Regions from separate parts of the Arthrobacter sp. UYP4 genome, predicted to be linked through region 1. Evidence: riboswitches for the same ligand, from Rfam matches in the RefSeq annotation. Region 1 holds a riboswitch; the other holds the start of a gene.
What was found. A riboswitch is a leader RNA that binds a small molecule or an ion and turns the genes downstream of it on or off. The one in region 1 is predicted to bind thiamine pyrophosphate.
Positions count from the first base shown of each region.

Region 2: it holds a riboswitch for thiamine pyrophosphate, as region 1 does, so the genes downstream of both, AC0Z9V_RS08430 (ECF transporter S component) here and thiD (bifunctional hydroxymethylpyrimidine kinase/phosphomethylpyrimidine kinase) in region 1, are expected to answer to the same signal.

Region 1 is NZ_JBXAVU010000001.1:138,948-153,474, reverse strand. It holds gene thiD (bifunctional hydroxymethylpyrimidine kinase/phosphomethylpyrimidine kinase) at 1-1,300, opposite strand, end outside; TPP riboswitch at 1,292-1,402, opposite strand; gene AC0Z9V_RS00605 (Rne/Rng family ribonuclease) at 1,505-4,831, opposite strand; gene dxs (1-deoxy-D-xylulose-5-phosphate synthase) at 5,391-7,364, opposite strand; gene AC0Z9V_RS00595 (class I SAM-dependent RNA methyltransferase) at 7,486-8,847, opposite strand; gene AC0Z9V_RS00590 (APC family permease) at 8,857-10,833, opposite strand; gene AC0Z9V_RS00585 (potassium channel family protein) at 10,936-11,610, shown strand; gene AC0Z9V_RS00580 (potassium channel family protein) at 11,607-12,284, shown strand; gene AC0Z9V_RS00575 (glutamate--cysteine ligase) at 12,491-13,624, opposite strand; gene AC0Z9V_RS00570 (DUF3159 domain-containing protein) at 13,799-14,527, opposite strand, start outside.
Region 2 is NZ_JBXAVU010000001.1:1,793,705-1,808,231, forward strand. It holds gene AC0Z9V_RS08405 (ABC transporter substrate-binding protein) at 1-662, shown strand, start outside; gene AC0Z9V_RS08410 (amino acid ABC transporter permease) at 673-1,443, shown strand; gene AC0Z9V_RS08415 (amino acid ABC transporter ATP-binding protein) at 1,440-2,177, shown strand; gene AC0Z9V_RS08420 (energy-coupling factor transporter transmembrane component T family protein) at 2,263-3,060, opposite strand; gene AC0Z9V_RS08425 (ABC transporter ATP-binding protein) at 3,057-4,547, opposite strand; gene AC0Z9V_RS08430 (ECF transporter S component) at 4,544-5,152, opposite strand; TPP riboswitch at 5,212-5,336, opposite strand; gene AC0Z9V_RS08435 (DUF4235 domain-containing protein) at 5,487-5,747, shown strand; gene AC0Z9V_RS08440 (FUSC family protein) at 5,804-6,931, opposite strand; gene AC0Z9V_RS08445 (amino acid permease) at 7,024-8,505, opposite strand; gene AC0Z9V_RS08450 (phosphatase PAP2 family protein) at 8,700-9,755, opposite strand; gene AC0Z9V_RS08455 (SRPBCC family protein) at 9,968-10,810, shown strand; gene AC0Z9V_RS08460 (4a-hydroxytetrahydrobiopterin dehydratase) at 10,948-11,595, shown strand; gene AC0Z9V_RS08465 (FAD-dependent monooxygenase) at 11,612-13,171, shown strand; gene AC0Z9V_RS08470 (UBP-type zinc finger domain-containing protein) at 13,168-13,509, shown strand; gene AC0Z9V_RS08475 (response regulator transcription factor) at 13,604-13,981, opposite strand; gene mnhG (monovalent cation/H(+) antiporter subunit G) at 14,159-14,527, opposite strand, start outside.

The sequences.
Region 1 (14,527 bases):
CCTGCACGTGGTCGCCGACCGCTGCGTAGAGCCAGAAGCACGGCAGGACGGCGGCGACGAGTTCCGCGTACGATCCCCGCCCGGCGACGGCCCGGAGGTGGTCGCAGTAGGCGCGGGTGACGGGACCCGCATCGCCCTCCCCTGCCCGGATGCCGGTCTTCCCCGACAGCCAGGTCCGGTGCAGCTCCGCCTCGGTCTGCAGGCACGACGTCGCCGCGGTCAGCCAGAACAGCTGCTCGTCCTCGGCCGGCGCCATGGCGGCGGCACGGGCCAGGACGGCGGAGTAGTCGCGGAGGTACAGCGCGTCCTGCTGCAGGTAGTAGGCGAAGTCGGTCGCGGGAAGGTCCCCCTCCGTCAGCGCGGTGAGGAAGGGCAGCTCCAGGAGGTTCCTGCGCAGTTCCCCGATGTCGCGCCAGGCGAGCTCCGTGAAGCGCTGGTGCGCGCGAGGATCAGGTCCGGCGTGGAAGTGGTGCACCGGTCCGCTGCCTGCTCCCACGTCCAGCAGGTCGGCGCCCTGCAGTGCCCCTTCGAGCCAGGACTTCGCCTCCCGCACCGCCGTGGGCCAGTCGCCGGTCACGGCGACCCGCGTGGCGATCGCGGACGACAGCGAGCAGCCCGTACCGTGCGTGTTCTCGGTCGGCACCCGGCAGCCGTCGAGGACCACGGTGTCCGGGCCGCCCGTTGCGTCCTGCGGGGCGGGGACGAGGGCGTCCGGGCATCGTTCGCCGGGCAGGTGCCCGCCCTTCACCAGCACCCGGGTGCCGAGCCGGACCGCGAGGACCCTCCCCTGCTCGAGTGCTGCGGACCAGGAGGCGGCAGGGTCCGCTCCGACGAGGACGGCGAGCTCCGCGATGTTCGGGGTCACCAGCGACGCACGCCGGGCGAGGTCGACGACGGCGCGTACCGCGTCGTCGTCGAGCAGCCGCGCACCGCTGGTGGCGACCATGACCGGATCGAGCACGACGACCGGCGGGCGGGCGTGGTCGAGCCATGCGCCGACGCAGCGCGCCACGGCGGCGGAACCGAGCATCCCGATCTTCACGGCGTCGATGCGCACGTCCTCGGCGATGGCGTCGAGTTGCTGCCGGAGGAAATCCGTGGGCGGGATGTGCACCGCGGTCACGCCGCGGGTGTTCTGCGCCGTCAGGGCGGTCACCACGGCCATCGCGTACCCGCCCGTGGCGCTGATGCTCTTGATGTCCGCCTGGATCCCGGCGCCGCCGCTCGGATCCGAGCCGGCGATGCTCAGGATGTTGGGGATCCCGGAGATCGGATCGCACGCTGTTCGGGCAGTGTCCATGACTGACATCCCTCCGCTAGGCACGGGCGCGAGGCCCACTAGATCAGGTTCGACGGGTGTGATCTCAGCCCTGCATCCGGCAGGGCACCCCGTGTCACCGACCAGCCTATAGCAGCCGGGCGCCCATGGACGGGACACGCGAAGGCCGGAGCCCCTGGGGACTCCGGCCTTCGCGTGCCTGCCGATCCGTCGTGCGTGGAGCTGCTACAGCTCCGACGCCGGCACGCCGACGCCGAAGATCAGCGGCTCCGCACCGGATAGCTCCGGCTTCCGCGCGATCGGCCCGGCCTTCGCGACGTGCCGCGTCCCGGAGGGCTCGGCGGCGGTCTCGGCACCCTGGGTCTCGATCGTGGTGTCCGCAGCACCCTGCGCGCTGCGGGCGACCCGGCGTCGCGGCCGGGACCGGCGCGCCGGCGCCTCGGGCGCGGGAACGACGACGGGAGGTGCGGCGCTGGTCGCGGGGACCGCCCGGACCTCGGCGGCCTCCTCGCGGTCGCCGTCTGCCGCGGCGCCGTCGCCAACGGGCGCGACGTCGACGGCCGGGACGTCCACATCGGCGGGCCGGCGGTTGAAGGCCTCGCTCAGGCTGTCCAGCGTCAGGCGCGTCGCGGGCGCCTCCTGGGCCTCCTCGACGGCCGGCCGACGGCTCTCCGCCCGTGGCAGTGTCACCGTCTCGCCGTTGATCGTCAGCACGGCTTCCGTGACCTGGACGTCGGCGTCGGCAGGGGCCTGCTCCGCGTGCTCCTCGTGGGCGTGGTGCGTGGCGGCCGCGATGCTGGCGAGCGCGGCCCGGGCCGCTTCGGCCTTCGCCGCGCGGTCAGGGGTCTCGGCCACGGGGGCCGGGGGCAGTGCGATGCCCTCGTCCTGCTGGTTGCCGCGTCCCCGGTTGCGCTTGCGCTCGCTCCGGGACGGCTTGTCCTGGCGCAGCTGCTGCTGGTTGTCGGGCGCAGGCACGGAACGGCGGTGCTCCACGGGCTCCATGTGGGTGACGACGCCGCGGCCCGCACAGTGCTCGCAGTCCTCGCCGAAGACCTCGAGCAGGCCCGTGCCCATGCGCTTGCGCGTCATCTGGACGAGCCCCAGCGAGGTCACCTCGGCGACCTGGTGCTTGGTCCTGTCACGGCCGAGGCATTCGACGAGACGGCGCAGCACGAGGTCGCGGTTCGCCTCGAGCACCATGTCGATGAAGTCGATCACGATGATCCCGCCGATGTCGCGGAGCCGCAGCTGGCGCACGACCTCCTCGGCCGCCTCGAGGTTATTCTTCGTGACGGTCTCCTCGAGGTTGCCGCCGCTGCCGGTGAACTTGCCCGTGTTGACGTCGACCACGGTCATGGCCTCGGTGCGGTCGATCACGAGCGAGCCGCCCGACGGCAGGAACACCTTGCGCTCCAGGGCCTTCGAGATCTGCTCGTCGATGCGCGAGGCGGCGAAGATGTCCTCGTCGCCCGTCCACTTCTCGAGCCTGCCGACGAGGTCCGGCGCCACGTACATGACGTAGGCCTCGATGGTGTCCCAGGCCTCCTCGCCGGAGACGACGAGCTTGGAGAAGTCCTCGTTGAAGACGTCGCGGACCACCTTGATGGTGAGGTCGGGCTCGCCGTAGAGGAGTTCGGGCGCCAGGGTCTTGGTCGAGCCGGCCTTGCGCTCGATCTCCTCCCACTGGGCACGGAGGCGGTTGATGTCGTGCGTCAGCTCCTCCTCGCTGGCACCCTCCGCCGCCGTCCGGACGATCACGCCGGCGTTCTCGGGCAGGCGGTCCTTGAGGATCCGCTTGAGGCGGTTGCGCTCGACGTCGGGCAGCTTGCGGGAGATACCGGTCATGGAGCCGCCGGGCACGTACACGAGGTATCGGCCGGGCAGGGAGATCTGGCTCGTGAGCCTCGCACCCTTGTGGCCCACCGGGTCCTTCGTGACCTGCACGAGGACGGGATCGCCCGACTTCAGCGCGAGTTCGATGCGGCGCGGCTGGCCGTCGAGGCCGGCCGCGTCCCAGTTGACCTCTCCGGCGTACAGGACGGCGTTGCGGCCGCGTCCGATGTCGACGAACGCCGCCTCCATGCTCGGCAGCACGTTCTGCACCTTGCCGACGTACACGTTGCCGATCAGCGAGTCCTGCTGCGTCCTGGACACGAAGTGCTCCGCGAGGATGCCGTCCTCGAGGACGCCGATCTGGATCCTGTCATCGCGCTGGCGGACGATCATCTGGCGGTCCACGGATTCGCGGCGGGCGAGGAACTCGGCCTCGGTGATGACCTGGCGGCGGCGGCCCGTGTCACGGGACTCGCGGCGGCGCTGCTTCTTGGCCTCCAGCCGGGTGGAGCCGCGGACGCTGGTCACACGGTCCGAGACGGGCTCGCTGGACTGGCGGGGAGCCCGCACGCGCGTGACGGTGTTGGGCGGATCGTCGTCCTCGCCGCCGGTCAGCTCGAGGTCCTGGTCTCCACGGCGGCGACGACGACGACGGCGCGACGTGACGCCCGCGCCCTCCTCGGGGCCGTTCGCCGGGGACCGTCCGTTGGTGTCCTCAGGACCCTCTGTCTGGCCGTCGTCGGTTCCGGCGTCGGCCTGGCCGGCATCGCTGCGGCTGCGCGTGCGACTCCGACGGCTGCGACGCGAGCGACGACCGGACTCGTCCGACTCCTCCTCGTCCGTGTCCTCCTGCGGCGGCGCCACCTTCACGGACGGCACGGTGACGGTGCTGAGATCCGGTGCGTGGAACAGCAGCGACAGCGGCGACTCGGGGACCGCGAAGGGATCGAACCGGTTCTCGTCCGACGGCGTGTCCTCCTGGCCGGCATCGACCTGCGTGATGTCGCCCTGCGCGGCTCCGTCCTGGGGCTGCGCGGACTGCCGGGACTCCGAGGCGGCGTCCGGGCGCCCTGCGGGAGTGTCGGCTGCTGCGGGAGTGCCGTCTGCTACGGGTTCCGCCACTGCGGCGTCGTCCGACTGCGCGGGCTCCGACGCCCTGCGGCTGCGCGTCCTCGTCGAGGTACGGCGCGCCCGTGCGGGCTTCTCCTCGGCCGGAACGGCGGGAATCGAGGCGGCGTCCGCTCCGACTGCGTCGGGCGCGTCGACGGGTGAGGCAGCGGTTGCGGCGTCGGCTGCGGGCGCGGGTGACGCGGCGGGTGCAGCATCGGCTGCGGGCTGCTCGACGGGACGGGCTGGGCCGGCTTCAGCGGTCGCGGCGCGTCGGCGGGTGCGGGGGGCCCGAGCGGTGGCCGTCGCTGCAGGGGCGTCGGAGGCCGGCGATGCTGCTCCGTCGCCGGCGGGTACGGCCACGGCGTCCGCCTCGGTCTCGTCCGTCACCACGACGGGCTTGCGCGCCCGGGTGGCCCGCTTGCGGACGGGGGCGGCGGCTTCCTCCTCGGGGGACGCCTCCGGTGCCTTGGGTGGTGCTCCCTCGGGGGCACTCGCGGTGCGGCGCTTCCGCGGCGCCCTCGCCGGTGCGGCCTGCTCCTGGGATTCCGGCGCGGTAGCGGGTGCTTCCGTCACTGCCTGTTCGTTTCCCTGCTGCTCTGACTGATCCATGCGTGCTCGCTCCAAACCCCTGCGGCACCGTCCACATTCCAGCGCCCTCCAGGGCGGTATGTCGGCCGGCCGCGGGCCCTTCGCCCGGCGGCTGACCGGAAGTCGTTGTCATGCCGTCCGAGGTCACACCGTCATGGGGGTGCGGAATCACTCGGAGGCCAGTGGCGCTTTTCCAACTCAGCCGCCCGTGTGGACGGTGGGTCCCGCCAGCGGATTCCGCCTACGTCCGCCGATGGGGCGGAGTCGATAGGACGGAAGCATCGCTCACGGAACGGAAGCCTGTCACCGGACCGGCGTGGGAATGTGGTTCCCCCACCAGCCATCGCCATTGTCTCACACCGGTTCCGGAAAGGGACCGATAGTGCGGGCTGCACTCGCGGACAGGAGCCGGTCCATCGTGCTCCGGGCGAGCGGTTCGGCGTTCCGGGGCCGTTCATCGGCGTCCGCCGTCGTCGGATGCCGGCCGTGTCCGCCGTCGTCGCGTTCGCGGATGCCTCCCCCGCGGGGTTCGGGCGGTGGCGTGCTGCGGGAAGCGGCGATCCACCGCTTCCCGCAGGGATCAGTGCTTCGGGAACTGCCCTGTGACCGGCGATGCGTCGTCGGCGAGCGGCCTCGCGACCGGCACCTTCGTACCCAGGACCTGCGCGACGACGTCGTGCGTGATCTGCTGGGCGGTGAGGCCGACGCGCTCGAGGACCTGGTTCCGGGAGCCGTGGTCGAGGAACTCGACGGGGAGTCCCACCTCGTTGAGCGCGGTGTCCACGCCCGCGGACCGCATCTCCTGGCGGATCCTCGATCCCACGCCACCCGCACGGACACCGTCCTCGATGACGATCACGATGCGGTGCTCGGCTGCGAGGTCGATCACCGAGCGGCGCACCGGCAGGAGCCAGCGGGGATCGATCATGGTGGAGCTGATGCCCTGCGCGCCGAGCCTGTTCGACACGTCGAGCGCGAGCTCGCTCATGGCCCCGACGCTGACGATCAGGACGTCGTTGGCGCGGGAGCCGGCGGGCCGGCGGGACAGCACGTCGACGCCGTCGTGCAGGCGTTCGATCGCCTCCACCTCCGCGCCGACGGATCCCTTCGAGTAGCGGACCACGCTCGGGGCGTCCGAGATGGCGACGGCCTCGCGCAGTTCCTCGCGCAGCCGCGTGGCATCGCGGGGGGCGGCGAGGTGCAGGCCCGGGACGGCCTGGAGCAGGGCGAGATCCCACATCCCGTGATGGCTCGCGCCGTCGGGCCCCGTGACGCCCGAGCGGTCCAGGACGATCGTCACCCCGGCCCGATGCAGGGCCACGTCCATCAGGAGCTGGTCGAACGCGCGGTTCAGGAAGGTCGCGTAGAGGGCGATGACAGGGTGCAGGCCGCCGAAGGCCATCCCGGCCGCGCTGGCCACGGCGTGCTGCTCGGCGATGCCGACGTCGAACACGCGGTCCGGGTGCCGGGCGGCGAAACGGTGCAGTCCGACGGGGATGAGCATGGCGCCGGTGATGCCGACGATGTCCGGCCGCTCGTCGGCGATGTCGGCGATCTCGTTCGCGAAGACCGAGGTCCAGGACTGCTGGCCCGCGGCGTCCACCGGTTCGCCCGTCTCGGGGTCGATGATGCCGACGGCGTGGAACTGGTCGGCCTCGTGGGCCCGGGCCGGGGCGTACCCGTGGCCCTTCTCCGTGATGGCGTGCACGATCACGGGCCCCTCGTAGTTCTTCGCGAGGTGCAGTGCCTGTTCGACGGCGGCCTGGTCGTGGCCGTCCACGGGGCCGACGTACTTCATGCCGAGGTCCTCGAACAGGCCCTGGGGTGCCCACCAGTCCTTGATGCCCTTCTTCATGGCGTGGAGGCTCTTGTAGCTGAACGCGCCGACCGTGCCGCCGTTCTGCATGCGGGTCTTCACCCAGTCGAGGGTGCGCTCGTAGACGCGGTGGGTGCGCACGGAATCGAGGGTGGGACGCAGCGAGGCGAGATAGTCGGCCACACCGCCGATCGTGGGCGCGTAGGAACGGCCGTTGTCGTTGACGACGATCACGACCCTGCGCCGCTTGTCCGCGGCGATGTTGTTGATCGCCTCCCAGGCCATGCCGCCGGTGAGCGCACCGTCGCCCACGAGGACGACGGCGTAGCGGTCGCCCTCGCCGTTGAGGACCCGGGCCCGGGAGATGCCGTCGGCCCAGGAGAGCGAGGACGAGGCATGGGAGCTCTCGACGACGTCGTGCACGGACTCCGCGCGCGACGGGTAACCGGACAGGCCGCCCTGCTGGCGCAGGGTGCTGAAATCCTGCCGCCCGGTCACGAGCTTGTGCACGTAGGACTGGTGGCCGGTGTCGAAGATGATGCTGTCCCGCGGTGAGTCGAAGACGCGGTGGATGCCGAGGGTCAGCTCGACGACCCCGAGGTTGGGCCCCAGGTGTCCTCCGGTCCGCGAGACGTTGCTGACCAAAAAGGTACGGATCTCCTCGGCGAGCGCTGACAGTTGCGTGTCGCTGAGCTTGCTCAGGTCCTGTGGGCCGTGGATCGTCTCCAAGAGTCCCATCGGCGCCTCCTCGGTTCGTTCGGCGTGGCGAGGGATCGCCCTCGATTGACCTTAACTCTAACGTCCGGGTGTCCGGCGGGGTGCCTCGATCGTCCGCCCGGCTCGCCCGAGCCCTCCGTCGTCAGGCCGGTGGCGGCAGGAGCCGCGCGAAGGATTCCATGTGGTGCGTGTGCGGGTAGAGGTCGAAGACGCGCAGGGAGTCGAGCGACCAGCCCGCGGCGAGGAAGTAGCCGAGGTCGCGGGCGAACGACGCCGGGTCGCAGGACACGTAGCCGACGACGCGCGGGCGGGCCTGCACGATCTGCCGGACCACCTTCCTGCCGGCCCCCGCCCGCGGCGGGTCGAGCAGGACGGCGTCGAGCGGTTCGCTCCAGCGGCCGAGCACGGCGTCCACCCGCCCCTGCACGATCGACACGTGGTCCTGGCCGTGCAGGTTGCGCCGCGCATCGCGGCTCGTCCCGGGCGCACCCTCGACCGACAGCACCGAACCCTCCGGCCCGACGGCGCGGGCGAGTGGCACGGTGAACAGACCCGCGCCAGCGTAGAGGTCGGCGATGCGTTCACCCGGCGCCGGCTGCAGCCCGTCGAGCACCGCGGACACGAGCGCCTCGGGAGCACCCCGGTGGATCTGCCAGAAACCGGCTCCCGTGATCCGGTAGTCGATGCCGAGGACGCTCTCCTGCAGCCACGTCCTCCCCTTCAGCCGCTCGACCTGCCCCGACGCGGGATCGAGGACGCCCACGGAGGCGCCGTGGACGGACGAGGCCACCGAGGCGACGCGCCGCGGGGACGTGCCCGCCGCGGGGACGAGCAGCACGAGCGGCTCACCCCCGCCCGACGGGACGGCGACGTCCACCCTCGCGATGCCGCTGAGGTCCAGCGCCCACAGCCGCAGGTCGTTGACGGCCGCGACGGCCAGCGGCATCTCCCGGACGGGGACGACGCCGTGGGAACGGTGCAGGTGCATGGCGAGACGGCCGGCCGAATCCACGGCGAAAGCCGCGCGCGTGCGCCAGGCCAGGCCGTCGGGTGCCTCCCCCGGCGCTGCCTCGACCGTCACCGCCCGGTCGGTCTTCGCGAGGCGGACCAGCTGCTCCTCGACGATGGCACCCTTGAGCCGGCGCTGCTCGTCGAGGGCGATATGGCCGAATTCGGCGCCACCGACGGCGGAGCGTCCCTTCGCGGCGGCCGTGAGGGCGTCCGCCAGGGGCCAGGGATGGGTCACGCGGTGCGGGGAGGGCTCGATCACCTCGACGACATCCGCCCGCCAGAAGCTCGCGGCCTCGTCGGTGTCGGTGAACCGCACGCGGACCACTTCCTCCGGCAGGGCGTGGCGGACGAAGACCACGCGGCCTTCGTGCCGGGCCACGAAGTGCCCGCCGTGGGCGGGCCGTTCGATGGTCAGCTCGGACGTGCCGGCGGCGGAGCCTGCTGCCCGGTCCAGGTTCTCGGTGGGGTCGGCGGCTGGTACGGCGTCGGTCATGGTGTCTTCCTACTTCAGGTCCTGGTAGATCTGGGCCGCGTCGGAGGACGCGAGCTGCCACGGCACGCTGGCGACCATCACGCCGGGCACGAAGTGCAGCCGTGCCTTGATGCGGAGGGCGGTCTGGTTGTGGACCAGCTGCTCCCACCACTTTCCCACCACGTACTCGGGGATGTAGACCACGATCAGGTCGCGGGGCGAGTCCCGGCGCATCGTCCTGATGTACTCGAGGATCGGTGTGATGGTGTCCCGGTAGGGCGAGGCGAGGACTGTGATCGGCACCGGGATCTCGTACTTCTCCCAGTCGGCGAGGGTTCGGCGGGTCTGCTCGGGATCGACGTCGACCGTGATGGCATCCAGGCGCGACGGACGCGACGCCCGGGCGAAGGCGAGGGCGCGCAGCACCGGCTTCCGGACGTGTGAGACGAGGATCACGGCGTGCACGCGTGAGGGCAGGGCCCGCAGGCGGACCGCGTCGTCGATCGCGAGTTCCTCGGCGACGGCGTCGTAGTGCTTCTTGATGCTGCGCATCACCGCGAACAGGATCGCCATGGCGAGCACCGCGATCCATGCGCCGTACTCGAACTTGGTGACGAGGATGACGGCGAGGACCGCGGCGGTGAGCCCGAAGCCGAGGGAGTTGATGGCACGGGACTTGTGGATCCTCCACCGCTCCTGCTTGCCCACCGTGCTGCGGAGGGTCCTGTTCCAGTGCCGGATGAGGCCCAGCTGGCCACCCGTGAAGGAGACGAACACCCCCACGATGTACAGCTGCACCAGCGCCGTGACGTCGGCCCGGAACACGAGGATCAGGACGATGGCCCCCAGCCCGAGGGCGAGGATCCCGTTGCTGAACGTCAGCCTGTCCCCGCGGGTGCGCAGCTGGCGCGGCAGGTAGCCGTCCGTCGCGAGGATGGACGCGAGGACGGGGAATGCGTTGAAGGCGGCGTGGGCCGCGAGGAGCAGGATCAGGGCGGTCGCCGCCACGACCGCGTAGAAGGCGGGAGACCCGGCGTCGAAGACGGTCCTCGCCAGCTGGCTGACCACGGGCGCCTGGATGTAGTCGTCCGGGACGGGCGCGCCGTCGAGCAGCAGCTGGGCCTGCGGGTCCTGGACCACGTGCACGCGGGTGGCGTTCGCGAGGTAGAGGACGCCGGCGAGCATCCCCGAGGCGACGACGCCGAGGATCACGAGCGTCGTCGCCGCGTTGCGGCTGTGCGGGGCCTCGAAGCGCGGCACGTTGGCACCCGGCCCTTCGAGGCCCGTGAGGGCCGCAGCACCTGCGGAGAACGCCCGGAGGATCAGGAGCGCGCCGGCCAGCCCCACGAGGCCGGCGTCGAGGGCGGCGTCCGGGACGATCTCGAACCGCGCGCTGGGCGCCTGCGCGAGCGTCCCCGTGACCGCCTGGCCGATGCCGGTGGCACACAGCGCGAGGATCCCGGCGAGGAAGGCGTAGGTGATGACGGCGCGGGCGCGGATACCGCGCGTGATGCCCCGCAGGTTCAGCAGCACGAGCACCGCGACGCCGACGACGGCGAGGACCACGCGTCCACCCTCGAGGCCGGGCGCGAGGGAGACGACGTACTGTGCTGCGGCGGAGACCGACACGGCCACGGTGAGCAGGTAGTCGATCATCAGCGCGGACGCCACGGTGGTGCCGGCGCGGGGTCCGATGTTCCGCTTGGCGATCTCGTAGTCGCCGCCGCCCGAGGGATATGCGTGCACCGCCTGGCGGTAGGAGGCGACGACGACGAGCAGGACGGCGATGACGGCGAGGCCGACCCACGGCGAGACGGCCACGGACGCCACACCCGCGAGCGCGAGCGTCAGCAGGATCTCGTCCGGGGCGTAGGCCACCGAGGACAGCGCACTCGCCGAGAAGACGGGCATGGCGAGGCGCTTCGGCAGGCTCCTGTTCCTCAGCCTGTCGCTGGCGAAGGGCTTGCCCACCAGCACCCGCTTGACGGCCTCGAGAAAAGTCAGCACAGCCCACAGACTAGCGCGTCGGCGCCGGGACCAAGCCACTAGGCTTGATGCTGGTACGGCAGGGAACGGCAGGATCTACACCAAGAATCAGGGGTGCCCCCGGTGGCTCATTTTGTGATCATGGGATGCGGCAGGGTAGGCGTCAGCCTCGCCCATACGCTCGACGAATCCGGTCACTCGGTGGCGATCATCGACCAGGACGACCGCGCCTTCCGCCGCCTGCGGTCGTCCTTCGGCGGGCGCAAGGTCACGGGTGTCGGGTTCGACCGGGAGACCCTCAAGTACGCGGAGATCGAGGATGCCTACGCCTTCGCCGCCGTCTCGAGCGGCGACAACTCCAACATCCTCGCGACCCGGGTCGCCAGGGAGACGTTCCACGTGCCCCACGTCGTCGCCCGTATCTACGACCCGGGGCGCGCCGAGATCTACCAGCGGCTCGGGATCCCCACGGTCGCCGCGGTGCGCTGGAGCGCCGACCAGGTGCTGCGTCGCATCCTGCCGGAACAGACCATCAACGGCGATTTCCGGGAGACCTCCGGCCGGCTGATCCTCGCCGAGCTCGCGTTGAGCGATGCCTGGCTGGGCCGGTCCCTGCGCAGTATCGAGTCCGCGAGCGGAGTCCGGGTCGCGTACCTCACCCGATTCGGGGAGGGGATCCTGCCGACCGCCGAGACCAACTACCAGCAAGGGGATATCCTGCACGCCATGATGCAGACGACGGCGACGGACGAGATCGGTCGCATCCTCGCGGCCGCACCGCAGGAGGATCTCTCATGAGGGTCGTCATCGCCGGGGCCGGGAGTGTCGGCTCGTCCATCGCACGGGAGCTGCTGGGCAACAAGCACGAGATCCTGCTCATCGACGAGAAGCCGGAGGTGATCGGCCGCAGCGGGCTCAAGGGAGCCAAGTGGCTGATCGGTGATGCGTGTGAACTGACGACGCTCAAGGATGCCCGCCTGGAGGAGGCCGATGTCGTGGTGTCCGCCACCGGTGACGACAAGGTCAACCTCGTGGTGTCGCTGCTCGCGAAGAGCGAATTCGGTGTGGGCCGCACCGTGGGGCGCGTGAACAACCCGAAGAACGACTGGATGTTCGACGACTCGTGGGGTGTGGACGTCGCCGTCAACACCCCGCGCCTCATGACGGCCCTCGTGGAGGAAGCCGTCGAGATCGGCGATCTGGTCCGCCTGCTGACGCTCCAGACCGGCGTGTCCTCGATCGTCGAGTTCACAGTCCCTCAGGACTCCCCGCTCGTCGGCGGGACGGTCGGCTCCATCGAGCTGCCGGCGGACTGCGCCGTGGTGGCCCTGCTGCGGGACGACTCCCCCATCACCCCGAGCCCCGACGACGTCGTCGAGGGCGGCGACGAGATGTTCTTCCTCGCGGCGATCGCGGCGGAGGACGAACTGCGCGTCGCGCTCTCGGCGCGGAGCGACGGGGCCGGGAGCTAGCTGCGCGGGCCCGCCGGGGGGGGGGGGAAGATCTCCACGATCGCGTCGAGGTCCGCGCACGTGCCGTGCGGGGTGGGACTCACCACCAGGGCGGCGGGAGCTGCCGCAGGTCGGGAAGAACGCCTGGCCCGCCCCGACTCGGCCCTGCCGGTACGCGGGCGGCGTGTAGCCGTACCGATCGGGTTCCTGGTGCTCGGCGTCGATCGTCACGACTCCTGGTTGCTGCTGAGCAGGGCCGAGGGGGCCGGATCCTGCAGCGGGGTGGCCGGCAGGGCGCCGGCCACCACCGCGTCGGCGATGACGTCCCCGAGGCTGCCGGCCCTCGCGTAGGCGGTCCGCTGACGGGCGGCACCGGTCCCCCGCGCCAGGAGCTGGAACAGCAGGAACTCCACGGTGCCGAGTTCGCCCTGGTCCTCCAGGACCGGCTGGAGGTGGTCGAGCAGGGCCATGACCACCTCGAACGCGCCGCGCGGCTCGCCGGACAGCGGGTGCATCAGCCGGTCGTCGAGCCCGAACCTGCTGGCCTGCCAGCAGGCGAGCCGGAGCTGCACGGCGGGGGCCGGTACGGGTGCCACGCCGGCGCGCCACTGCCGCGCTGCCGTCTCCACGAGGCCCCGCACCAGGGCCGCGAGGAGAACGGCGTCGTCGGCCTGCAGGCAGACGTCGCCCACCCGGACCTCCACCGTGGGATGGCGGTGGCTCAGCCGGGCGTCGAAGTAGATCTGCCCCTCGTCGAGGGGGACCCCGGACCGGAGGATCTCCCGCACCTGGGCGCGATAGGCCTGGGCGGACCCGAAGATCTCGCAGGGACCGACGGTGGGCCAGCGGTTCCAGGCCTGGGAGCGGTAGCTCGCATAGCCGGTGTCCGTGGCGTTCCAGAAGGGGGAATTGGACGTGATGGCGGCCAGCACCGGGAGCCAGATCCGGATCCGGTCGAGGACGGCGACGCCCTCCTCGTCCGACACCACTTCCACGTGGACATGGCAACCACAGGTCAGCTGCTCCACCGCGGTGAGGCCGAACCGCTCCACCATCCGCTGGTAGCGCAGGCCAGGTGTCGTCGTGCTCGTCGCCGGAAGTGGTGATGTGGCGAGGGCGACGGCCCGGGCACCGACCGAGCGGGCCGTGGCGTCCGCTCGAATGCGCTGTGCGGTGATGTCACGGGACAGTTCGGCGAGGCCGATCCGCGGAGGGGTGCAGGTCTCGATCTGTTCCTGCTTCATCTCACTGCTGAGGCCGTCGGCTCCGCCGAGGCGCTCCAGCACGTCGCCCAGCGCGACGGGGTGTCCGTCGACGCCGTCGACGATCAGGAATTCCTCTTCGACACCTGTTCGACGCATCTTCGCGATCCTGTGGCACTGGATGGAGGGCCGGGCGCCGTTCGACCGACCCCCAGAGTGCCAGCATCGTAGGCCTGCCGAATCCGGCTCCGCAAGGAATGCTGCTGGGCCGATCGGGCTTGAAGAAGGGGATCCGCGACGGTCGCCGCGAGGACGACGACGAGGGGTGCCCGGCTACATGCCGGGGACGATGCCCGAGTCGGAGTCGGAGTCGGAGTCGGCCGGGCGCGGCCGGGAGACGACCCATGCCAGCCACAGCCCGAGGGCATACAGCGGCAGGCCCATGGCCACGCGCATGGAACCCAGCGCCGCCACGTTCTCCGTCAGGTAGAGCGGCACCTGCACCACGAGGCGCAGCGCCAGCACCGAGACGATGATCCAGGTGGCGAGGGAGTACGCGCGGACGCGGACGGGATCCTTCCGCCACTCGATACCCTCGTTGCGGAGGAGACCGAACAGGAGTCCTGCGAACGGCCAGCGGAGGACCACCGACGCGGCCATCGCGAGGATGTAGGCACCGTTGATGAAGAACCCGGGGAGGAAGAAGTCCTCCGCGTTGCCCGTGCGCAGGGCGACGAAGGCGCAGAAGGCGACGCCCACGAGTCCGGCGAGGGCCTGCGTGACGGGCGTGCGCGAGACGAGCCGGATCCCGGTGAAGACGGCGGAGACCGCCAGCGCCGCGACGAGCGAGACCGGGAGGTCGGTGGTGATCGTGAAGAGGACGGTGAAGACCAGGCCCGGCGCGATGCTTTCGGCGAGTCCCTGCACGCCACCGATCGAGGACAGGACGTCGATCTGGCCGGAGTGGTTGCGCTTCACCCCGGACCTGGCTGCGTACTGCGTGGCCAGGTCGGCCGCCGTGGGCCCGGCCTGCTGCGGGTCGGGGCGGGAGGCCGGGCGTCC
Region 2 (14,527 bases), 1.7 Mb from region 1:
TCGAGGACGGTGTCTTCACCGGCTACGACAACGAACTGCTGCGCGCCATCGGCGAGAAGCTCGACCTCGAGGTCGAGTTCGCCTCCACCGACTTCTCCGCCCTCCTCGCGCAGGTCCAGAACAAGCAGTTCGACGTCGGGTCCTCCTCGATCTCGACGACGGCGGCCCGCCGCGAGAACGTCGGCTTCACCAACGGCTACGACTTCGGCTACATGGCCGTCGTCACGAAGAACGGCTCCTCGGTGAGCGGCTTCGACTCCCTCTCGGAGAGCACCCGCATCGGCGTGGTCCAGGGCACCGTCCAGGACGACTACGTCTCCAATACCCTCGGCCTCGAGCCCGTGCGCTTCCCGGACTACAACACGGTGTACGCCAACGTGAAGAACGGGCAGGTGGACGCCTGGGTCGCCCCGTCGCAGCAGGCCACCGGCCAGGTGAAGGAGGGCGACGACACCACGATCGCCGAGACCATCATCAACACGGAGAACTTCACGGCGTACGCGGTCAACAGCGACAACCAGCCCCTCATCGACGCCCTCAACTCGGGCCTCGACGCGGTGATCGCCGACGGCACCTGGTCCGAGCTCACCAAGGAGTGGTACCCGGACCGCGAGATGCCCACCGACTGGAAGCCCGGCAGCAAAGCCGTGGACGTAAAGTAGCCGGCCCTGCATGGATGCCCTCGAACAGCTCGGCAAGACGTTCTTCGACTGGGAGGCGATGGCCGCGGTCCTGCCGGACCTCCTGACCGTCGGACTGCCCAACACCCTCCTGCTCGCCCTGGCCTCGGGGATCATCGGGACGATCGTCGGCATGCTCCTCGCGATCATGGGGATCTCCCGCAACCGGGTGCTCCGGTGGATCGCACGCATCTACACGGACATCTTCCGCGGCCTCCCCGCCGTCGTGATCATCCTGCTCATCGGACTGGGCCTCGGTCCCATCCTCCGGCAGGTCACGGGCAGCACCAGCCCCTACCCGCTGGGCATCCTCGCCCTGTCGCTGATCGCCTCGGCCTACATCGGGGAGATCTTCCGCTCCGGCATCCAGAGCGTGGAGAAGGGTCAGCTGGAGGCCTCGCGTGCGCTGGGCTTCAGCTACGGCGCATCCATGCAGCTCGTGGTGGTGCCCCAGGGCGTGCGGCGCGTGCTGCCCGCCCTGGTCAACCAGTTCATCTCGCTCATCAAGGAGTCGTCGCTCATCTACTTCATCGGCCTCGTCGCCAGTGAACGCGAGCTCTTCCGGGTGGGCAACGACGCCGCGAGCAACACCGGCAACCTCTCGCCCCTGATCGCGGCCGGCGTGCTCTACCTCTGCCTGACCATCCCGCTGACGCACCTGGTCAACTTCATCGACACCAGGCTCCGCGTGGGCAGGAAGCAGAAACCGGAACCGGACGAACTGGCCGCGGTGATTCCGACGAGCGGAGGAGCGAAGGCATGAAGACCATCGAATCGGGAACACTGACGGGCAAGGGCCTGCACCTGTCCTTCGGCTCCAACCACGTGCTGCGCGGGATCGACCTGCACGTGGAACGGGGGACGACGGCGTCGGTCATCGGGCCGTCCGGCTCCGGGAAGTCCACCCTGCTGCGTGTCCTCAACCGGCTGATCGAACCCGACCAGGGCGATATCCTGCTCGACGGCCGCTCCGTCCTCAAGGACAACCCGGACGAGCTGCGCCGCCGCATCGGCATGGTGTTCCAGCAGTTCAACCTCTTCCCGCACAAGACCGTGCTGGACAACGTGTCCCTGGCGCTGCGCAAGCTCCGGAAGATGTCCGCCGGCGAGGCACGGGAGAAGGCCCTCGCCCAGCTCGACCTGGTGGGCCTCAAGCACAAGGCCGACGTCCGGCCGGGCAACCTCTCCGGCGGGCAGCAGCAGCGCGTGGCGATCGCGCGGGCGCTGGCCATGGACCCCGAGGTGATGTTCTTCGACGAGGCCACGTCCGCGCTGGACCCGGAGCTCGTGAAGGGCGTCCTCGCCCTCATGGCGGACCTCGCCTCGGCGGGCATGACCATGGTCGTCGTCACGCACGAGATGGGCTTCTCACGCAACGTCTCGGACACCGTGACGTTCATGGACGGCGGCGTCGTCGTGGAGTCGGGACCACCGTCCGCGATCTTCGACGACGCGCAGACGCCCCGCCTGAGGTCGTTCCTCTCGGACGTCCTCTAGCGGTCCTGCCGGGGCCGGGATCCGCTCGCATGCCACAGGGGCTCCGCATCCGCGGAGCCCCTGTGGCATGTCCGGCGCCTCCCGGTCAGGAGAGGAGGAAGTTCCAGGTCCCGGCCAGGACCGCCGCCGCTACCGCGCCCGCCGCGACCACGAGCCCGACGGCGGCGACGCCGAGGTCGAGGGACGAGAACGTGCTGGTCCGCGCCCAGGTGCGCGTCGCATCGCCGAAACCGCGCGCCTCCATCGCCGTCGCGAGCCGCGTGGCACGCCGGATCGCCTGGACGATCAGCCCGAAGGACTGCCCCAGCAGATTCCGCGTGCGCGCGACGACGGAGCCGTCCGAACCGATGCCCCGCGCGTGGCGTGCCAGTCCGAGGGACTCCCACTCCTCCAGGAGCAGGCCCACGAGCCGCAGCGAGGCCAGCCCGCCGAGGACGAAGCGGTGCGGCAGGTGCAGCTTCTGGGCGAGGGCGTCGGCCAGGTCCGTGGGGTCCGTGGTGAGCAGGAGGAAGATGCCGGGCAGCGCGAGCGCGAGCCCCCTCAGCCCGACCGCGACCCCGGCCGCCACCGAGCCCTCGGTGAAGAGGAACGGCCCGACGTCGATCAGTACCGTTCCGCTCTTCTCCGCGAGCAGCGCGGTGCCGTAGGCGCCGATCGACGCCGCGACCAGCAGGGGCCAGATGCGCCGGGCGAGGCCCCACGCACTGATGCCCAGCAGCGGCATCAGCGCGAGCTCGCAGGCCAGGACCACGGCGGCACTGACCCAGTCGATGCTCGCCATGAGGGCGAGCGTGATGACCGCGGCGGCGAACAGCTTGGACACGGGGTTGGCGCGCAGGAGCGTCTTCCCGGTCAGCACCGGGGTCAGGTGATCGGTGCTCATCGGGCCACCAGCCGTCCCGCCCCGTCGGCGATGTGCAGGGTCCTGCCGCCGAGGGCGGCGATGAAATCGGCGTCGTGCGTGACGGAGACGACGGCCACGCCGTCGTCGATCAGCTCGCGCAGCAGGGTGACGAGTTCGGCCCAGGTCCCGGCGTCCTGGCCGAAGGTGGGCTCGTCGAGGATCAGGAGGCGCGGGGCCGTGGCGAGCATCGTCGCGACCGACAGCCGCCGCTTCTCGCCGCCGGAGAGCGTGAACGGATTGGCCTTCAGCAGATGGGTGAGGCGGAGGCGCTCGGCCAGCTCGGTGATCCGCCGCGGATCGGCGGTCCCGCTGACGCGTCGCGGCCCGAACTCCAGTTCCTCGCCCACGGACGCCGTGAGGAACTGGTGCTCGGGCTCCTGGAAGACCGTGCCGATCCGCTGCACGAGCTGGGCCGACCGCCAGCGGAACGGGTCGCTGCCCGCCGCTCCGGCGAGCGGAGGCGCGGCGTCCACCCGGCCGGCGCGCGGCCGGAGCAGGCCGCCGAGCGTGAGCGCCGCCGTCGACTTCCCGGCGCCGTTCGGCCCGGTGATGCCCAGTGCTTCCGCCTCGTGCACCCGGAGGTCGAGGTCCTCGACGGCCGCGGGGCCCCGCTTGGTCCTGGCCACCGTGAGGGAGCGCGCCGACAGCAGCGGGCCGCCACCGGCGCCGGGTACGGGCCCTCCCAGGGGCGGCCGCCGGCCCGGGACCCAGACGCCGGCGCGTGCCAGCCCGGCACGCGTGGCCTCGTGCCCCAGGATGTCCGCGGGGGAACCGTCGGCGAGGACGCCTCCCCCGGCGTCGAGCACGATCACGCGGTCCACCACATCGGCCCAGACCGCCACGCGGTGCTCGACGACGACGAGCGTGGCACCGGTGCGCTCCAGGACGCGGACGACGGCGTCCCGCACCTCGAGGACGCCGTCGGGGTCGAGGTTCGCGGTGGGTTCGTCGAGCAGGAGCAGCCCGGGCTCCATCGCGAGGACGGACGCGAGCGCGAGGCGCTGCTTCTGCCCCCCGGACAGCGCGGTGGTGGGGTGGTCGAGCGGGAGGTCGAGGCCGACGTCGTCGAGCGCCCTGCCGACGCGCTGCCAGATCTCCTCGCGGGGCACGGCGAGGTTCTCGGCGGCGAAGGCCACCTCGTCGCCGACGCGGGCGAGCACCACCTGCGTCTCGGGGTCCTGGAGCACCAGCCCAGCCCTCCCCCGCGCCGCGGCCGGGGGGACGCCGTCGAGCAGGAGTCCGCCCTCCTGTTCGCCCTCGTCCTGCGCGCCGAGCACCCCGGCGAGTCCGTGCAGCACGGTCGACTTGCCCGCCCCGGACGCCCCGAGGAGCAGCACGCGCTCTCCCGGCCCGATGTCGAGGTCGAGGTGGCGTGCCGCGAAGGCCTTCCGGCCCGCGTGGCGCCAGCCCCAGCCGCGGGCGCTGACCTGCACGGCCCCCGCGGCCGGTGGGTGTGCTGCCGTCACACGTCCGCCGAGCGGCCCGCGGCGAAGGAGGACAGCGCACCCGTCCTCGCGAGGCCCCGCATGGCCAGCCACGAGAGCAGGCCCGCGATGACGACGCCGGAGATGGCCGCGAACACGGTGTAGAGGAGCTTGAACTCGAAGGTCCAGAGCGCGTTGTAGAGGATGTTCTCGCTGATCGCGAGGGCGAGGCCCGCGCCGAGGCCGGCCAGCAACGCGACCGGCAGGTTCCACTTCCGGTACAGGAAGAGCAGGAAGACCAGTTCGGCGCCGGCTCCCTGGATCGCTCCGGAGACGAGGACGCCCACGCCCCACTGCGTGCCGATCAGGGCGGACACAGCCGCCGCGAGCATCTCGCAGTAGAGGGCGGCACCGGGCTTGCGGATGATCAGTCCCCCGAGGACGCCGGCGATCAGCCAGCCCCCGGAGTAGAGGCCCGCCAGGGGCGGGAAACCGGCCGTCAGCAGGCTGATGCCGGAGTATCCCGCGGACCAGGCGAAGAACAGGACGCCGACGGCGACGGCGATGACCGAGGCCACCACGATGTCGACGACGCGCCACTGGCGGGTGCGCCCGGAGGTGGTCTTGAGGGCGGTGGATGATGCCATGGTGAATCCTCCTGAGGTACAGGAGGGGATAGTGCCGGGGCCGCCGGAGCAGCGCCGTGCACTCTGAGAACTCGACTCCCTTCGCCGGTACTAGCCGGATCAGGTTCGAGGGTCTGCGGCGGTCCGCACTCTCAGCGCCCGTCCCCGCAGCATGCTGCGGATCGGCGCTCCCCTGTCGCTTGTTGGTTGAGCGCTACCGATCCTACACCGGTGGACCGCGACGCCGGGCTCGGCCCCGCACCTCCGGAACCGCTTGCGGGCCGGATCGTCCCTGCGGCGGGGTACGCACCGCCGCTAGGCTAGGCGCAGGAGTATCGGACAAGAAGGAGAGACCATGAACGTACTGTTCAAGCTGCTCGGCGCAGGAATGAGTGTCGGCGCCGGCTATGTGGGGACCAAGCTCGTCGACTTCCTCTGGGAGAGGATCACGGGCGAAGCGCCGCCGAAGAGCAAGGACGGCCTGGAGAACACGCTGCGCTCGGCCCTCGTCTTCGCGATCATCTCGGGTGCGGTCAGCACCACCATCCAGGTGCTGACGAACCGTTCCACGCAGAAGGCCATCGACCGGTTCGCGAAGAGCCGCGACCTGACCTGAGCAGCCCCGTGGGGATCGAGGGGCACCCTCCGGGGTGCCCCTCGTCGTTCCCGGGTTCAGTCGGCCCCGTCGGTCCGCTGCTCCTGTGCGACCGTCTGCAGAATGCGGTGCAGGTTCATGCCGATCGCGGCCGCAGCACCGAAGGGGACCTCCTTCGACGAGGTCTCGTACGCGCTGATCTCGAGGTCCTTCAGGCTCCGCTCGGCGACCTGCAGCGCCTCGGCGTCGAGGTCCTCCACCGTCCACAGGTCCAGGACGTCGCCGACGGCGGTGAACGCCTGCTGCAGGGGCGGCCGGACCGCGGCGGGCAGGGGGTGCTCACGGGAGGTCCCATGGAGCGCGTCCTGCAGCATGTTGGTGATGTTCAGCGTGTGGATCGCCACGGTCTCGAGGACCTCGACGTGCCGGTGGTCGCGGCGGGCGTCGTGCGGGTGGAAGCGCCGCCGGAGATTGCCCTTCCTGCTCTCGTCCGCGAACTGCAGGGCCTCGCGGGCATTCCGTGCCGTGGCGGTGAGGTCGTCCCGCCGTTCGGGCCAGCGCGGGTCGTCCGCCGGCCAGTCCTCCTGCAGGGCCTCGCCCATCTCCTGGAGCTGACGTGCAGCCGTCCTGCGGAGCCGGCTCATCTGCCCCACCGCGTCGTTCAGGTTGAGCGGCGGCAGGATCAGCGCGCTGACGGCGACGCCCACGCCCACGCCCACGACGGTCTGCACGAAGTAGCCCAGCGAGTACCCCAGGTTCTCGTTGCCGATGACCAGGACGAACAGCCCGGCGGACGCGATCCCCGAGCCGCCGCCCGCAGTCCTCTTCAGGGGGCCGGCGAGAAGCACGCCCGCTCCGACGACGAAGGCGATCGTCAGCCAGTTGGGGTCTCCCGCCCAGACCGCGATGTGAGCCAGGACGATCCCGATCGTGAGTCCGGCGACCGTCTGCAGACCTGACTTGAGCGTTCCCGCGACCGTCGGGTACATCGCCAGCAGGGCGCCCAGCGGAGCATAGTACGGATACCGGGAGGCCTCTCCCGGGATGGCGAGCGCGAAGGTCCAGGCAAGGGCAGCCGCGAGGGCGGCCTTGCCCGCGAGGAGGAGGTGGGGATCGACCACGGCGGCGCGCAGCCGCTCCTTCAGGTCGTCGTCGAGACGGGCTGCGAGGACGCCACGGCCGCGGAGGATCCTGTTCTTGGCCATCCCAGCAGTATGACATCCCCCCTTGTGCACACCCCGGGACGACGAAGGACCGCCCCCTGCGGGACGGTCCTCACGTATTGGATGGAGCGGGACTAGCGGGCTGCAGCGGCGGAGCGCTCGGACCGCAGTGTCGCCTTGTGCTCCTCGATGCGGGCCTGCTGCAGCGGTGTCCTGCGGTTCAGGTACCAGGCAGCACCCAGCAGGATGAACCACAGCGGTGTCACGACCAGGGCCAGCCGGGTGTCCTCGGCTTGTGCCAGCGCGAAGAGCATGAACAGGAAGAAGGCCAGGACCACGTACGGCATGAAGGCCGAACCCGGCATCTTGAACGTCGAGCGCTCGTGCAGTTCGGGCCGGCGGCGCCGGAACGCCAGGTAGCTGAGCAGGATCATGGACCACACGAACATGGTCAGCACCGAGGCCACCGAGGTGACGACGGTGAAGGCGCCGATCACGGAGTCGCCCGAGTACAGCAGGATCAGGCCGGCGAGCAGGAAGATGCAGGAGAACAGCAGCGCGTTCTGCGGCACCTTGCGTGGGCTGAGCTTCCCGAAGGACGTCGGGGCGTTGCCGTCCTGCGCGAGGCCGTAGACCATGCGCGAGGTCGAGTAGATGCCCGAGTTGGCGCTGGATGCCGCCGAGGTGAGCACCACGAGGTTGACGACGACGGCGGCGACCCCGAGGCCCGCCAGGGTGAACATGCCGATGAACGGGCTGTTCGCTGCATCGATGGTCCGCCAGGGGTTGACCGCCATGATCACCGTGAGGGCTCCCACGTAGAAGAGCAGTACACGGATGGGGATGGAGTTCACGGCACGGGGCAGCGTCTTCTCGGGGTCCTTGGTCTCCGCGGCGGCGGTGCCGACCAGCTCGATACCGGCGAAGGCGAAGATGGCGATCTGGAAGCCGAGGATGAAGCCGAAGAGTCCGTGCGGGAACATGCCGCCGTCGTTCCAGATGTTCGCGAGGTCCGCGACCGAGCCGCCCGGTGAGGTGAAGCGGGTGGCGATCATGACGATGCCGGTCCCGATCAGCGCGAGGATCGCCACGACCTTGATGATCGCGAACCAGAACTCGGCCTCACCGAAGGCCTTCACGGTGGGCAGGTTCAGGAGCAGGAGCACCACGGGCGTGGCCAGTGCCGGAATCCAGAGCGGGGTGCCGGGGGCGAGGATGTCGACGTAGCCGGCGATGGCGACGATGTCGGCGACACCCGTGACCACCCAGAAGAACCAGTAGGACCAGCCGGTGAAGAAACCGGCCCACGGGCCCAGGAGGTCACCGGCGAAATCGCTGAAGGACTTGTACTCGAGGTTCGAGAGCAGGATCTCGCCCATGGCGCGCATGACGAAGAACAGCATGAAGCCGATGATCATGTACACGAAGATGACCGAGGGCCCGGCGAGGGAGATGGTCTTGCCGGAGCCCATGAAGAGGCCCGTGCCGATGGCACCACCGATGGCCAGCAGCTGGATGTGGCGGTTGCTCAGCGCCCGGGTGAGGTGGGGCGGCCGGCTGGAGTCTCCAGCGGCGTGCTGGGTGGAGGGCGGCGCCGAGGATGCGGAGTTCTGCATGGGGTGGATGTTCCTTCCGCGGCCGCGGGCATGCAGGGATGCCGCGGCGATCGCGTGGGTGGAGGACTGGGACTGACATAAAACCCTGAACCGTGCGGAACCGGGAGTCAAATTCCGGCCTCCCGCGGAGGGTCCGTCCTGCGGCCGGCCGCACGCCCGAGGGGTGCTTCGAGGCCGCGAGCGCGACGGAGGCCTCAGGCGGGTACCTTCGTCTCCTCGACGACCGGGAGGTCGCGGAGGAGCCTGCGCGGTCGGGTCGCCTGCCACGCCAGCCACGTCGCGACCGCGCCCAGGGCGAAGCCGGCGATCACGTCGACGAGGTAGTGCCACCCGAAGTAGACGGTGGCGAGGGCGGTGAGCAGGAGGTACGTCCAGAGGATCGCCCGCAGGACGACCGGCAGGCGGATCAGATGCGCCACCAGGGCCGCGGTGAAGACCACGGAGACGTGGAGTGAGGCGAAGGCCGCGATGCCGTGGACCGACTGCGTGGCGTGCGGATCGGCGAGGACGCGCACCCGGCTCCGGTACAGGGATTCCCCGAGATCCGTGACGGCCGTGCGGGGCAGGTCCGTGAAGTGGGTCCGCTCGACGAAGATCGGGCCGAGGGAGGGAATCGCGTAGTAGCTCGCCGCACCGAGGATCCAGTTGAACGACAGCGCGGCGACGTACCACGCGCCCTGCGACAGCTGCCGGGACCAGACGAGGGCCGCAGCGACGGACATCGGGACGAAGATCAGATAGGACACGTACACACTCGACAGGACATGTGCGCTGACCCCGGTCCCGAGGATCTGCTGCAGCACGTCGCCCGGGTGGTGCCCGCCCGTGAGCCACCGGTCGCTCGCCTGCAGGAGGGGATCCGCCACCCGATCGCGGACGAACGGCAGGAAGCTTTTCATGTTCCGGTACGAGACGTACGCGAGGTAGAACGTGAGCAGCCCCATGGCTGTCACCACGAGCCGTGACACGGGCCAGCGGCGATGGAACTCGATCGCCGCGACTCGATGGATGGTGCGGACGGAAGGCCGCCTCAGCAGCGTCCGTGGGGCGACGTCGGCGAGGACCATCAGCGCCAGGATCGCGGGGAGGCGGACATAGCTGGGACCCAGGAAGCCGTCCGGGTCGCGCAGGGGCAGTCCGAAGCCCACGGCCGTCCCGATGGTGAGGACGGTGAAGGAGGCCGCAACGGCGAACGGGACGCGAAAGAGCCCGGACGGGACCGACGCCGACGTCGAGGGTTTCAGCATCATCAGATAGTACTAGCTTCCCACAGCGCCGATCGTTGCGATTCTCGCTGATTGCATGATCCCGTCCGACGCGTGCGACCAGCGCGACGCCGGCTGCTCTCCAGCCCCCGGGCCTCGCCAATCCGCGGGCTCTGACGTTACGCTAAGCGTGCTTATGAATTGGGATGGGCAGTCATCCCTGTCTGTCATGTCACGGACCAACCGAAGGAGATGCCATGAGCACGAAGGTCGAAAAGCGGATTCTCGTCAACGTACCCCTCAGCGTGGCCTACAACCAGTGGACTCAGTTCGAGGAGTTCCCCCACTTCATGGGCGGCGTCAGATCCGTCACGCAGCTCGACGAGGAGCGCCTGAACTGGGTGGTGGAGATCGGCGGGATCCGCCGGCAGTGGGAAGCGAGGATCCTCGAGCAGGTGCCGGACGCCAGGGTGTCGTGGGCCGCGACCGAGGGCGCGACGAATGCCGGTTCGGTGTCGTTCGAGGACGTCGGGGGCGGGCAGACCCAGGTCCACCTGGTGCTCGAGTACGAGCCCGAGGGCCTGGTCGAGAAGATCGGCGACAAGCTCAACGTCGTGGAGAACCAGGCCGAGGGCGACCTGGAACGGTTCAAGGCGTTCATCGAGGACGAAGGCTATGCCACCGGAGCCTGGCGCGGATCGGTGGGCTCCGGCACGGTTGCCGGAGAGCCCGGTGTGGAGGCTGCCGCCGCGTCCCGTGGTGACAGCGGCAAGGCCGGGATCTCCGGCAAGGTCGCAGCCGGTATCGGCCTGGCAGCTGCCGCAGCGGCCGCCGGTGTCGCCGCCGGGAAGAAGAGCCAGGCACCGACCGGGGACACCACGCCCGATGCCACCATCACGCCCGCGGACGGCGGCGCCGCGGAGGTGTACACCGGCGCGGACGACGGCCTCTCGCCCCACGGCGCGGAGACGCTCGTTCCGGTCGACGAGGGCGTCTCCACCGAGGGGTCGGGAACAGGAGCCGGTGAGCCCGGCAGGACCGCCGACGTCCTGGACGATCCGCTCCTCGACAAGAACCGGACGACGGGCGGGGCACTCTAGGTACCCGATCGGCAGGTACCCGATCGACACCGGGCCCGGTGCCCGGTCGGACCGCTGCCGGATGCCTCCCGAAGGTGTCCGGCAGGGGTCCGGGACCTTCTCTTCCCCTCCCCGCGCGCCCGCGACATACTGGCGGCATGACCATCCTCAGCACGCAGGAGATCCTCGACGCCGGCCTCGATGACTGGCGGAAGCTGCCGCAGGCCCTGCACGCCCGGTTCCTGACCGGGGACTTCACCACCGGCCTGGCCTTCGTCTCGGGGGTCGGTGAACTGGCGGAGGCGGCCGGCCATCATCCGGACATCGCCCTGGCCTACCCCCATGTCGATCTGACACTCGTCAGCCACGACGCCTCCGGCGTGACGGGACGCGATGTCGACCTCGCCCGGCGGATCAGCGACCTGGCGGGACGGCGGGGCATCAGTGCCGATCCTGCAGCGCCCACCGTCGTCGAACTCGCCCTCGACACCGCCGACCCGGCGGCCATCGGCCCGTTCTGGGCCGCCCTGCTGACCGGCGATGCACACGCCGTGGCCGGGGACGACGTCGTCGACCCGACCGGGCGCGTGCCCCTGCTCTGGTTCCAGCACACCGGGGCGCACGAGACACCGCGGCAGCGCTTCCACCTCGACGTCTGGGTACCGCACGACGCGGCGGAAGCACGTATCGCCGCAGCGGTCGCCGCCGGGGGCACCGTGGTCGACGACGCCGCAGCGCCGTCGTTCACCGTCCTGGCCGATGCAGAGGGCAACCGGGCCTGCGTCTGCACGACGCTCGACCGCTGAACCGGCGGTCCGGGCGATGACCACGGCGGAGGACGGGACCGGCCGGGAGGCCGTGGACGTCCTCGTGGTCGGCGCGGGCCCCACCGGCCTGATGCTGGCGAACTGGCTGGTGACGCTGGGCCTCGACGTCGCGCTGCTCGACGGCAAGGACGGCCCCACGCGGGAGTCCAGGGCCCTGGGCGTCCATTCGCGGTCCATGGAGATCTACGACCAGCTCGGCGTCGTCGACCGCGTGCTCGCGGAGGCCGTCCGTGCCGCATCCCTGCGGCAGGGTTTCGAGCGCCGATCGTTCGCGCCCATCCCGCTGACAGGGCTGGGGCGCGGACTCACGCCCTACCCCGGGATGTACATCCTGGAGCAGAGCGCCAACGAGCGCATCCTCGCCGACAACCTCGGCGCGATCGGAGGGTCCGTCCGGTGGAGGCACCGGGTCTCGTCGCTGCAGCAGGTGGACGGCGGCGTCCTCGCCGTCGTCGACGGGCCCGGCGGCTCCTCGCCCCTCCGGGCGCGCTTCGCCGTCGGGTGCGACGGGGCGTCGTCGACCGTCCGCACCTCGACCGGTACGGCGTTCGAGGGCACCACCAGCAGGCAGACCTTCTACCTCGTGGATGCGCTCGGCGTCAGCGGACTCGCCCCCGCCTCCGTCAACATCCGCCAGGGTGCCGCCGAGTTCCTCCTCGCCTTCCCCATGCGGTCGCACGGCGGCAGGAACGGCCAGCGGCTCATCGGAGTCGCCGGCGACGACGCCGCCGCCATCACCGAGGCCTTCGCCCGGCGGCGGATGGCGGAGACGTTCGGGGTCACCTACGAGGACTCCCGCTGGTTCTCCACCTACCGCGTCCACCACAGGATCGCCGCGCGCTTCCGCATCGGCGCCGTGCTCCTCGCCGGCGATGCGGCCCACGTCCATTCCCCTGTCGGCGCGCAGGGCATGAACACGGGACTGCAGGACGCCCACAACCTCGCCTTCAAGCTCGACGACGTCATCTCCGGGCGCGCGCCCGCCACGCTCCTCGACCGCTACGAGACCGAGCGCCGGCCCGTGGCCGTGCGTCTCCTGAAGACCACGGACCTCGTGTTCCGCGGCGTCACGTCCCGCTCGGCAGCGGTGGGGCTCGTGCGGAGGTACGCACCGCGGATCGTCCTGCCCCTCGGCGTGGCACTCCTCCCCCGCCTGCCGGTCGGACGGCGCCTCGCGGGCTACCTCGGCCAGATCCGCATCCACTACCGGATGGACGGAGGGAACCGGCCCGGACGACGGGACGCCGTCGTGGGGCGGCGCCTGCACTGGACCGGGTCGAACTTCGATGCGCTGCGCACCGCTGCCTGGCAGCTGCATCTGTACGCGCCGGACGACACCGCGGTACGGCGGGCGCGCGCCGCCGCGGAGGACCTCGACCTGCCCCTCCACGTCTTCCCCACGGTCGGGGCGACCCCGCTCCGGCCCGGCATGCTCTACCTCGTGCGTCCGGACGGATTCGTGGCCGCGGCAGCGCGTCCGGACGACGCCGCCGGGGCCTTCGGCGCACCCGGCGGCTTTCCCCCGGCACGACCCCACGACAGGAGACGGCCATGACGGACGCCATCGACACCGGCGCACACCCCTCGGGTACCGGCTGCAAGGAATGCGGGGACTCGGGCGGCTGGTGGGTCCACCTCCGCCGCTGCGCCGCCTGCGGGCATGTGGGCTGCTGTGACAGCTCACCCGGCCGGCACGCCTCCGCGCATGCCGCCGACACCCTGCATCCGGTGGTCATGTCCTTCGAACCGGGTGAGGACTGGTTCTGGGACTACCGCGTCCAGGAGTTCGTCGAGGGCCGCCCGCTCGCCGCGCCGACCAGCCACCCCTCGGACCAGCCGGTGCCCGGACCGGCAGGGCGTGTGCCCGAGGACTGGCGGGCCCGCATGTCCTGACATCCTGCGGGAGCGGGACGCAGCCGTGGTCGACCGACGTCCCGGCGGGGGGGGGTCCTCCGCCGAAGCCCCGACGCGGGCCCGGGACGTCCGGTCAGGCGGCGCTCGCCCGGGGGAAGACACCGTCGAGGTACGCGCCGAGGAGCCGTGGGCTGAAGGGCTTGGCCATGAAGTGGTTCGACCCTGCGGCCAGGCACTGCTCCTCCGTGAGCTGTGGCGGCCGCGCGGAGATCGTGAGGATGTGGGCGTCCGACCCGACCCTGAGGTGGGCGCAGACATCGATGCCGTCCGAGTCCGGGAGGTTCAGATCGAGTGTGACGAGCTGCGGGTCGACGGTCTCCACGAGGCGCTCCCCCTCGGCGCCGGTCACGGCCTCGTGCACCGTGAAACCCCGTGAGGACAGGACGATCACGAGGAGCTGGCGGATGTCGGCGTCGTCCTCGATGACCACGGCGTTCCGCTGCTCGTCCATTCCACCACCCTGCACTGTCGTGTCGACCCGTCGATATGAAGCAACCTTACCTTCCGGTACCGAAGCATCGCCACCGGGCGGCGCTCCGGGCGCCGTAGGTATCGGTCCGGGGCCTCCGGGTGCCGGAGGTATCGGTCCGGCGGGACGACCGGACACCGGGCAGCCCGTCCCGGCTGCTCAGGAAGCGTCGTCGTCCCGTTCGACGGGTGCGTCCGGTGAGCGGCGGGACCCGGGGTGCGCCCGGTCCCCCGCAGCATGCGCCACGACGTCGTCGAGCTCGTCGAGCGTGAGGAGGTCGCGCCGGAGGTGCCGCGTGCGGTAGCCCGCCCGGCCGACCATGTGCGCGGACACCGGGCTCGTGAGCAGCTGGAACACCCAGCACAGCACGAGGAGCGGGACCAGGGCCCAGCTCCCGGAGTCGACCGCGAGCGCCAGCAGGAAGAGCAGGAGACCGAGGACCTGCGGCTTGGTGGCTGCGTGCATCCGCGAGAGCAGGTCCGGGAAGCGCACGAGGCCGATTCCCGCGGCCAGGGACATGAGGGCTCC